Regions from separate parts of the Clostridium sp. LXY-7 genome, predicted to be linked through region 3. Evidence: a T-box and tRNA genes for the amino acid it is inferred to sense, from the RefSeq annotation. Region 3 holds a T-box; the other regions hold tRNA genes.
The links. The T-box of region 3 lies ahead of metG (methionine--tRNA ligase). A T-box ahead of a tRNA ligase gene usually reads a tRNA of that ligase, here a tRNA-Met.
Positions count from the first base shown of each region.

Region 1: it encodes a tRNA-Met, which carries the amino acid that the T-box ahead of metG (methionine--tRNA ligase) is inferred to sense. The anticodon was not compared.
Region 2: it encodes a tRNA-Met, which carries the amino acid that the T-box ahead of metG (methionine--tRNA ligase) is inferred to sense. The anticodon was not compared.

Region 1 covers NZ_JBLLJL010000005.1:286,556-289,829, reverse strand. Annotated here, with positions in the region: gene ACI48Q_RS17715 (GNAT family N-acetyltransferase) at 1-220, shown strand, start outside; gene ACI48Q_RS17710 (desulfoferrodoxin) at 344-727, shown strand; gene ACI48Q_RS17705 (hypothetical protein) at 854-1,507, shown strand; tRNA gene ACI48Q_RS17700 (tRNA-Met) at 1,542-1,617, opposite strand; gene ACI48Q_RS17695 (MDR family MFS transporter) at 1,823-3,052, shown strand; gene ACI48Q_RS17690 (macro domain-containing protein) at 3,186-3,274, opposite strand, start outside.
Region 2 covers NZ_JBLLJL010000007.1:28,964-32,237, forward strand. Annotated here, with positions in the region: gene ACI48Q_RS18995 (HAD family hydrolase) at 45-698, shown strand; gene ACI48Q_RS19000 (hypothetical protein) at 794-1,234, shown strand; tRNA gene ACI48Q_RS19005 (tRNA-Met) at 1,570-1,645, shown strand; gene brnQ (branched-chain amino acid transport system II carrier protein) at 1,856-3,145, opposite strand.
Region 3 covers NZ_JBLLJL010000003.1:42,169-45,442, reverse strand. Annotated here, with positions in the region: gene metG (methionine--tRNA ligase) at 1-1,374, opposite strand, end outside; T-box leader at 1,551-1,815, opposite strand; gene ACI48Q_RS13200 (MATE family efflux transporter) at 1,980-3,274, shown strand, end outside.

The DNA of each region.
Region 1 (3,274 bases), on a different contig from region 3:
TTTTGGTAGAAAAAGTATTAAGTTAACTAAAAAATTTTGTTTTGAAGTATTGAGATGTCATAGATTATGGCTAGATGTATATGATTATAATTTACGAGGAATTAAGCTTTATGAATCCGAGGGTTTTATCAAAGAAGGAACCTTAAGGGAGTGTAAAAAAATAGATGGGAAATATTATTCTATGTGTATATTTTCAATGCTAAAGGGTGAGTATATATAGTTAATAAAGTGTTAATACACAGTATGGAACTATTCCATTTCATTGCACAAATATATATAATAGTAAATATAGGTAACAAATTAGATGACTTGTTAAACTAAAATTATAGAGGAGGAAATAATAATGACAAAATTAAATGAAATCTATAAATGTGAGATCTGTGGTAACATAGTTGAAGTTGTAGGAGCTGCTGGTGGTACTTTAGTATGCTGTGGCAAGCCAATGACTTTAAAAAATGAAGCAACAAGAGATGGAGCAGGAGAAAAACATTTACCAGTAGTTGAAAAGGTAGATGGAGGAATCAAGGTTAAAGTTGGAGAAGTTCAACATCCAATGACACCAGAGCACTGGATTAATTGGATAGAAGTTTTAACAGAGAATGAAGTATATAGAGCACACTTAAATCCAGGAGATACTCCAGAGGCATGTTTCTGTGTAGATTATGATAAAGTTATTGCAGTAAGAGAGTATTGTAATTTACATGGGTTATGGAGAAACGATCTATAAGATTAATATAAAACAAAGGCAAAAATCATCCTAAAGATTAGGGTGATTTTTGTTTTTTACTTTCATAAATAATTTGTTTTTTTATAAGAATTTTGAATATAATAATGATTATATATCTAAAAGAAGGTGATAGCCATTAGCAGAAAACATAAATTATACATAGCCAGTGCAATAGTCTTATCAATAGTAATTATTCAAATTGTTGCAGGAGTTTATTATTTAAGCTTTGCACCTAAGACAAAGGTTGCTTATATAAATAAGGAGATTAAATTAGATAGAAAAAATCTGTTAAAAAAGTTTTTACCAAATGACTTTGATATTTCTCTTAAGGAAGTATATGTAGAATCAGATACTATATTTACCGAAGAGGAACTGGAGGATTTATTTATTAGTGCCATAAAAGATATGCCAGAACTGAAGGAGATTATAACAGGGGTAGGAGTTTATACTGATAAAGACTATATAAATTTATATTTTCGGATTAATTATAAGAAAATACCCGTAGAAGCGAAACTTGTTTTTAGTTGTAGGGCTAAAAATGGAAAGGGAATTTTCCATTATAAAGAGGGTAGGATTGGATTTATACCTATTTCAAAGAAAATGATTTTTAATCAAAGTGTTGATACATCTATAATAGAATTTGATAAGAATAATGGAGACATAATTATTTCCTTTGATGCCATTAAGCAATTAGAGGTAAAAAAGGTTACCACTACAGATAATGGAATAAATATTGCCTTTAGAGGAACCATTAAATTTTGGGATTGGCTAGAGAAATAAAACAAAAAACATTCTAAATATTAGAATGTTTTTTTGGTTGCGGGAGCAGGACTTGAACCTACGACCTTTGGGTTATGAGCCCAACGAGCTACCAACTGCTCCATCCCGCGATATTAAGTTGTTAAGTAATTTCCTTAACCTATGTTATAAGTATAGATGATTTATGAATAGAAGTCAAGGTAAATTTTATAAATATTAAAAAATGTTCAATATATTGAAAAATTAGATTTATTAGTAGCTATAATAAAAAGGAAATTTATACAATTCATAGAATATCTTTATATAGAAATTTTACTAAGAAAAAGAGGTATTGTTATGAATTTAATGAAAAAGTTAAAGGTTTACTCTGGATTCTCAAAGTCAATATACATATTATTCATAGCACGTATAGTAAATAGTATGGGAAATTTTGTTTTCCCATTTTTAACACTATTCTTAACAGAAAGATTAGGTCTTTCTCCAACAGAAGCGGGAGTGTATTTCATGATGTCAGCTCTTGCTCAGGCAGTGGGTTCTATTATTGGAGGAAAATTGACAGATAGATTGGGACGTAAGAAGCTATTTTTAAGTTTTCAAGTGCTAGCAATACTATGTTTTATACCATGTGTATTTTTAGGGAATTCATTGCTAATACCAAGATTTATTATATTATATGGAATGTTTTCAGGAGCATCCCAAACAGTTAATTCAGCCATAATAATAGATTTGACGGATAAAGATAATAGAAAACAGGTATATTCCTTTTTGTATTTTGGAACTAATATAGGTTTTTCTATAGGGCCAATGATAGCTGGATTTTTATATGAAAACCATACGAATTGGATATTTTTAGGCAATATTATATCGCTTATAATTGTAACAATAATGGTGGCATTATTTATTGAAGAAACTAAACCTAGTGACAAGGATATTGAAGACAGTAAGAACATAGAGGATGAAGAAGCAGCAGAGAGTGGAAGTGTATTTAATGCACTAATTAAAAGACCAAAGCTGTTATTATTTTTATTTGGGAAGCTATTAAATACCTTTATTTATTCAACCATTGGTTTTGCAATACCTATTCAATTAGCCAATACCTTTGGAGATGGACTAGGTTCAAAGTATTTTGGCGTTCTAATGTCATTAAATGCTTTAGTAGTGGTAGCTGGGACAATAGCTATTACAAAGGTTACCATGAAACTTAAGGCAGTAGTTGCAGTAGGGATAGCTAGCATGCTGTATGCAATAGGCTTTGGAATGTTAGGATTCGCTAATGCATTTTGGATATATATAATATCGGCAGTTATATATACTATAGGTGAAATAATTGAGGCTACTAACTCAGGAGTGTATATTGCAAATAATTCACCAATGAGTCATAGAGGAAGATTTAATACAGTAGTTACTATTATTTCAGGAGCTGGATTTGCTGTAGGACCTTATTTATTTGGAGGATTTATAGAGAGGTTTGGATTGTTTAACCTATGGGTGATGTGCTTTGGAATTGGAGTAATTGCCAGTGGGTTTATGTATTGGTTAAATAGGTGGGATAGTAGAAGCAGTTAGTGAAAATAGCCTCAATTTAAAATGGAGGCTATTTTAAGGTTTATGTATTAACTTCAACTCATAGGGAGTTGAGCTTGTACTAAAAGCTTTTAAATAGGACTTAATTTTCTAGATTACTACTTAAGAAACTTAGTTATTGCTGAAATCTATATAAGGTTATATCAACTCCACTATCATCAAAAATGCTATCTAACATAACTACGATAGTGTTCCAATCTCCTC
Region 2 (3,274 bases), on a different contig from region 3:
ATAGTATAGTTTTTTTTGATATACTACCTGTGGGGTGATTAATAATGTTAAACAATATAAAAGCAGTAATATTTGATATGGATGGAACTATAGTTGATTCAATGTGGGTATGGAATGACATTGATTGTGAATACTTATCTAAACACAATATAGAGGTACCCCAAAGGCTTAAAGATGAAATATCTCACTTAAGCTTTAATGAAGTAGCTAACTATTTTAAAGACACTTTTAAGCTTCCTTATTCTACGGATGAAATAAAATCTCATTGGAATGAAATGGCCCTTGATACCTATTGCAATAAGGTAGCCTTGAAGCCAGGTGCTAGAGATTTCTTAGACTATCTAAAGGCTAATGAAATAAAGATAGCTTTAGCTACTAGTAACAGCTTTGAATTATTAGAAGCTTGCTTAAAAACTAATGATATATATAACTATTTTGATGTTATTACCTTAACTAACGAGGTTTCACATGGCAAGGATTTTCCTGACGTCTATCTTCTAACAGCTGATAAACTTGGGATAGCTCCTGAAAATTGCATGGTTTTTGAGGATATACTACCTGCAATAAATGGTGCTAAATTAGCTGGTATGAAAGTAGTTGGTGTTTATGATGAGCATTCCAAAGAGCATCATGATGACATAAAGAAACTAGCTGATAAATTTATAAAAGATTATACAGATCTAATTTTATCTATATAATAAAAACTCCTATATTTTTAGGAGTTTTTTTATGTCTACATTTAACTTGGTGTGAATATTATTAGGAATAAGAAGTATTTTTTTGGAGGTTTCCTTTGATAACTTTTTTATTATACCTATTTATGTTCTCCACCACAGCTATTGGAATATTATATATTCTACTGTCAAGAAAATTAGAAACTACAGTTTTACAAATTAGGATGCTTACAAAGCAAAATAGAGAGTTAACTACTAAAATGAATATTTTAACTAAACCATCAGATAACATAAAAATATATTACCACGCTCTTCCCTCTTTCTCTGGAGAAATAACAACTAGATGTCCTCTTTTTCTCTGTCCTATATATAATAGCCAAGTGTTAAGAAATATTTCTACAAACACTAAGGTTGAATTATTAGATTTAGTAGAAGTTCAAGATACCCTATGGTATGAAGTAAAGATAATTTCTAATGAAAACTTTAATCTGAAAGGTTATGTAAAAAAAGAATTCATAAGAGAACTTCAATCTGTAGAGACTTCTATGGTTTATAGGTAGATCATTAAATTTCCTAAAAAAGCTCTCCTTGATGATGCAGTAAGCTTATTATTAAAGAGTCACTTGGTTACAGGTGATTCTCCTTCTCCATATTTCCTTTAGACATATAAAATAATTTTTATTACCTTAACCATAAGTTACTAAATCTCGATCAAAATCTGGCTCATGACAAACCAAAATAATTATTCCTACTTTGTAGCATTTAAGGTTATATCAGACTCTAAAAGGCTTCCTTTGCTCTAAGAATCTAATATGAGCTTGTGCTACTTTGACTTTAATTTATTCTTAGGCTATACTCTAAACATAGGTTGAGGAAACGAGGCCGAACATAATATCGCGGGATGGAGCAGTTGGTAGCTCGTCGGGCTCATAACCCGAAGGTCGTAGGTTCAAGTCCTGCTCCCGCAACCAAAAAAAGCCTTACAGCTAATGTAAGGCTTTTTTATTGATTATTTTATACTATTTAATAATTCTATTGTATTTAATTACATTAATAATATTTTCGACTATTTCTGGAATAAAACATTAGTCTTTTCTATGGAAAATGGTTTATGTAGCTACCTCTAAAAATCTAGAGACCCATGCCAATGTCACATATGTAATAACCTTTCACTTATAGCTTTATGAAACCTTACTCATTAAAACTATAGATTTATCTTTAAATAGAAAAGTACCTAGTATACCTCCTATTATTGCTGGTATTAACCAGTTAAATCCTAAGCTAGCAAAAGGAAGAATGTGTACAAAATTTATATTAACACCTAAACTATCAATAACAGTAAGTGTACTTATAGCCAAAGTAGCATAGGCTGCACCTCTGTAAGTAGAATCCTTAGTAAATATATTTTTGAAAGATGCCATTAAAACTAAAACAAGAGCGACTGGGTAAAGTATCGTTAATATCGGAGCTGCTATAGAAATTATTTTATCAACACCTAAATTAGAAATGACAGCACTAAACGCACAAATCAATGTAACTATATATTGATATTTAACTTTTTTATTGGTAATATCTTCAAAATACTTAGCAGTAACAGATGTTAAACCTATAGATGTAGTAAGACAAGCAAAAGCAACAACTATACTTAATAAAACTGCTCCTGCAGATCCTAATAAGTCATTTGTTATATTAATTAATAATATTGTTTGAGATATACTATCAACATAACTAGTTGAGACAGTAGCTCCTAAGTATGCTAGTCCACCATATACTAGTATAAGTCCAATACCTGCTACTAGAGACGCTTGTACAGTAAGACTTGCAACTTCTTTTTTATCTTTATATCCCTTAGCTAAGAATGAAATCATAATAAGTGCAGCAATTCCACCTGACCCGAGAGCATCCATAGTTTGGTATCCTTGAGTAAGTCCAGTTGAGAATAAGCTTTCTGAATCAATAGCAGTACTTAGTTCACCTAAAGGAGAAACTAATCCTTTTACTATTAATACAGTTAAAGCAATTAAAAGTACAGGAGTTAAAAATTTACCTATGATATCCACAACCTTAGTTGGCTTTACAGTTAAAAGAAATGTTAATGCAAAGAATAAAATAGAGAATATAACTGGGTTAACTGAATCAAATAATGGAGCAATACTCATTTCGAAAGTTGTCGCTCCAGTTCTTGGAACAATAAGAATTGGGCCTAAACAAAGCATTATAATAACTTCCAAACCAAGTCCAAATTTCTTACCAGCCCTCCCTATAATTGCTTGATAAGAACCAGCCTTTGCAATAGCATTAATTGATAAAAGTATCATACCCACATCTGAAATAATAAATCCCAAGAAACTTGTTACCCAACCACTACCTGAAGTCATTCCTATGTATGGAGGAAATATTAAGTTACCTGCTCCGAAGAACATTGAAAATATTGCAAAACCAACAACAAGAATATCTATATTTTTTTTCATAATTATACCTCTTTCCTTTTTAATATATAAAAAAGCCACATAGATATCTATGTGACTTTTATTTATCTAGAATAAAAAGCCACTTAGCACTAATCTATGTGGCTTACATAACGAATTAAATTACATAAA
Region 3 (3,274 bases):
TGAAGATATTATTCTTAAGCTCTCACAAAGATTATATAGAACTGTGGCAAGTCTTCCCTTCTTACTTTCATCTTTACCTAGAATCCAAGGTGTAGTTTCATCTATATATTTATTGGTTCTTCTTATTAATGCCCAAACATGATCTAATGCATCACATATTTTAAGTTTTTCAATTTCTTCGTTTACTTTTTTAGGTGTAACAAGAGCTAATGATATTAATTCATCATCCACTGCTTCTTTAACCTCTGGTGCAGGTATAACTCCATCAAAGTATTTCTCAACCATAGTAACTGTTCTTGAAACTAGATTTCCTAGGTCGTTAGCTAAATCTGAGTTAGTTTTCTTTATGAATATCTCATTATTGAATAATCCATCTGAACCAAAAGGTATTTCATGCAATAAATAATATCTTACCGCATCTACTCCAAAGTGATTTACAAGTATCACTGGGTCAACTACATTACCTTTAGATTTAGACATCTTTCCTCCATCAACTAAAAGCCATCCATGACCAAATACTTGTTTTGGAAGTTCTACTCCTAATGCCATTAACATTATTGGCCAATAAATAGTATGAAATCTTAAGATATCCTTTCCTATTAGATGCACATCTGCCGGCCAATATTTCTTATAAAGCTCTGTATCTTCACTATTATACCCTAGAGCCGTAATATAGTTTGATAGTGCATCTATCCAAACATAAATTACATGACCTGGGTCAAACTCTACAGGTACTCCCCAATTAAAGGATGTTCTTGATACACATAAATCCTGAAGTCCAGGTTTTAAGAAATTATTAACCATCTCATTTTTTCTTGACTCTGGTTGAATAAATTCTGGATGAGTTTCAATATGCTCTAAAAGTCTGTCTGCATATTTAGACATTTTAAAGAAATAAGCTTCTTCCTTTGCTTTTTCTACTGGCCTTCCACAGTCAGGACATTTTCCATCCACGGCTTGAGTTTCTGTCCAGAAAGATTCACATGGAGTACAATACCATCCTTCATAGGAGCTCTTATATATATCTCCTTGGTCATATAGTTGTTTAAATATTTTTTGAACTGCATTTTTATGATAATCCTCTGTAGTTCTAATGAATTTATCATAACTTATATCCATCATACTCCAAAGATCCTTTATCCCAGCAACAATTTCATCTATATACTCTATAGGTGTAACACCTTTTTCTTCTGCTATTCTTTGAAGCTTTTGACCATGTTCATCAGTTCCTGTTAAGAACATTACATCATGTCCTGTAAATCTCTTAAATCTAGCTAATGCATCTGCTGCTACTGTTGTATATGTATTTCCTATATGTAGGTTTGCAGATGGATAATATATTGGTGTAGTAATATAAAATGGTTTTTTACTCATTGTTTTTCCTCCTCTATTCCAATGATAAATTCTCACTAATTATGTATTAATTAGTGAATTGCAACTTTCGGTTGTAGATAAGTGTGCGCTTTGCTCCCTAGTAAATGATAAAACTCTCTTAGAATTTCCATACTTACATTTAAATATAAAAAAGTCTCTATATGAATATTTATCCATATAGAGACGTATTATACACGTGGTACCACTCTATTTTGCATTTACCTTACAGTAAACACCTTATTAAGTAACTTCATACCAATTTTAAATATAAGTTTCACATTACTCTGTCTTTTATGGGTGACTATCCCTATTTCCCTAAGCAGTAGCTTTCAGAAAATCTGCTCAGAGGCCATGTTCCTGAAGTTAATTTTCGCTGGTTTTCACCTTATCCAGCTCTCTTTCGAAAACTCATTTCAGTACTCTTCTCTTCATAGCATTAATTATTCAATATTAATTTAATCATAATGTTAAAAATAATATATGTCAATAGTGAAAAATAGCCTTCGGTTGTCTTTCACTAAAACATATGACTTAGTTTCAACTATATTGTATAATTATTATTATATGTAAAATGGAGGTCTTTTATGGAATTCGTAAGAGAAAAGATGGGACTTAAAAAGGATACAATTAAAGATGTCCTTAGATTGTCACTACCCGCTGTACTTGAAATGCTTTTATACACTATGATATGGACTACTGACACTATGCTTATAGGTCAATATGGTGGTGACGTGACCGTTAGTGCTGTAGGTATTTCCTGTGAAATTATTTATACCTTTACTAATATTCTTATTGCTCAAAGTGTTTCTATCGGCATAACTTCAATTGTAGCAAGAAAATATGGAGCTAAAGAACTAGATGCCGCTAATGAATATGCTACTATTGGATTTTCAATTGGTGGATTAATAAGTATAATAACTACATTATTTATATTCATATTCAGTAAAAAGTTATTAGTGTTAGCTGGTGCCAGTTCAAGTATTATAGGCCTTGGTACTACATACATAAACATAATATGTATAGGACTACCTTTTAATATGTTAACTAGTATGTTAGCTGCTATTCAGCGTTCTTATGGAAATACTAAAACTCCTATGATAGTTTCATTTGTAATGCTAGTTATTAATCTTTCCTTAGACATTATATTAATCTTTGGATACCTAGGATTTCCTGAGCTTGGTGTAGAGGGAGCTGCTATTGCCACTACCTTAGCCAATATAGGCGGTTTTATCTATGCCTATATTTATACATGTAAAAAATCCGTTATTAAGATCAAATTTAAGTATATGTCCAAATTTAATCTTAAGAGAATAAAAAAACTCCTTACTCTTTCAATTCCTGCTGGTATGCAAGAAGCTGCTTATAGCCTGGCTAGGCTTTTTACAAGTATGATGATTATGCACTTAGGTACTATAGCTTTTGCTGCTAATCAAATCACTTTAACTTTAGAGAATATATCTTTTATGCCTGGATGGGGATTTGCTGTAGCTGCTACAAGTTTAGTTGGAAATAAAGTTGGAGAAAAGAATTATAAAAAAGCTAAAGAATATGGTAGAACTTCTACAATACTAGGTATTGGAGTTATGAGCATATTTTCTATCTTATTTTTACTTTTTCCTTCTCAACTTATAAGTTTATTTATTAATAGCAAAGATACAGAGGTTATAAAGCTTGGTTCTTATTGTCTAATGATAGCTGCTTTAGAACAACCTATGATTGGTTTATCAATGATTACTAGTGGTATATTTAAAGGACACGGAGATACTAAAACTCCATTTACTATAGCTTTCATAACCTCATGGTTTGTCAGACTCCCTCTAGTATTCTACTTTATATACATATTAAAATCATCTATAACTGTATTTTGGATAATTTGTGTAGTTCAATGGACAATAGATGG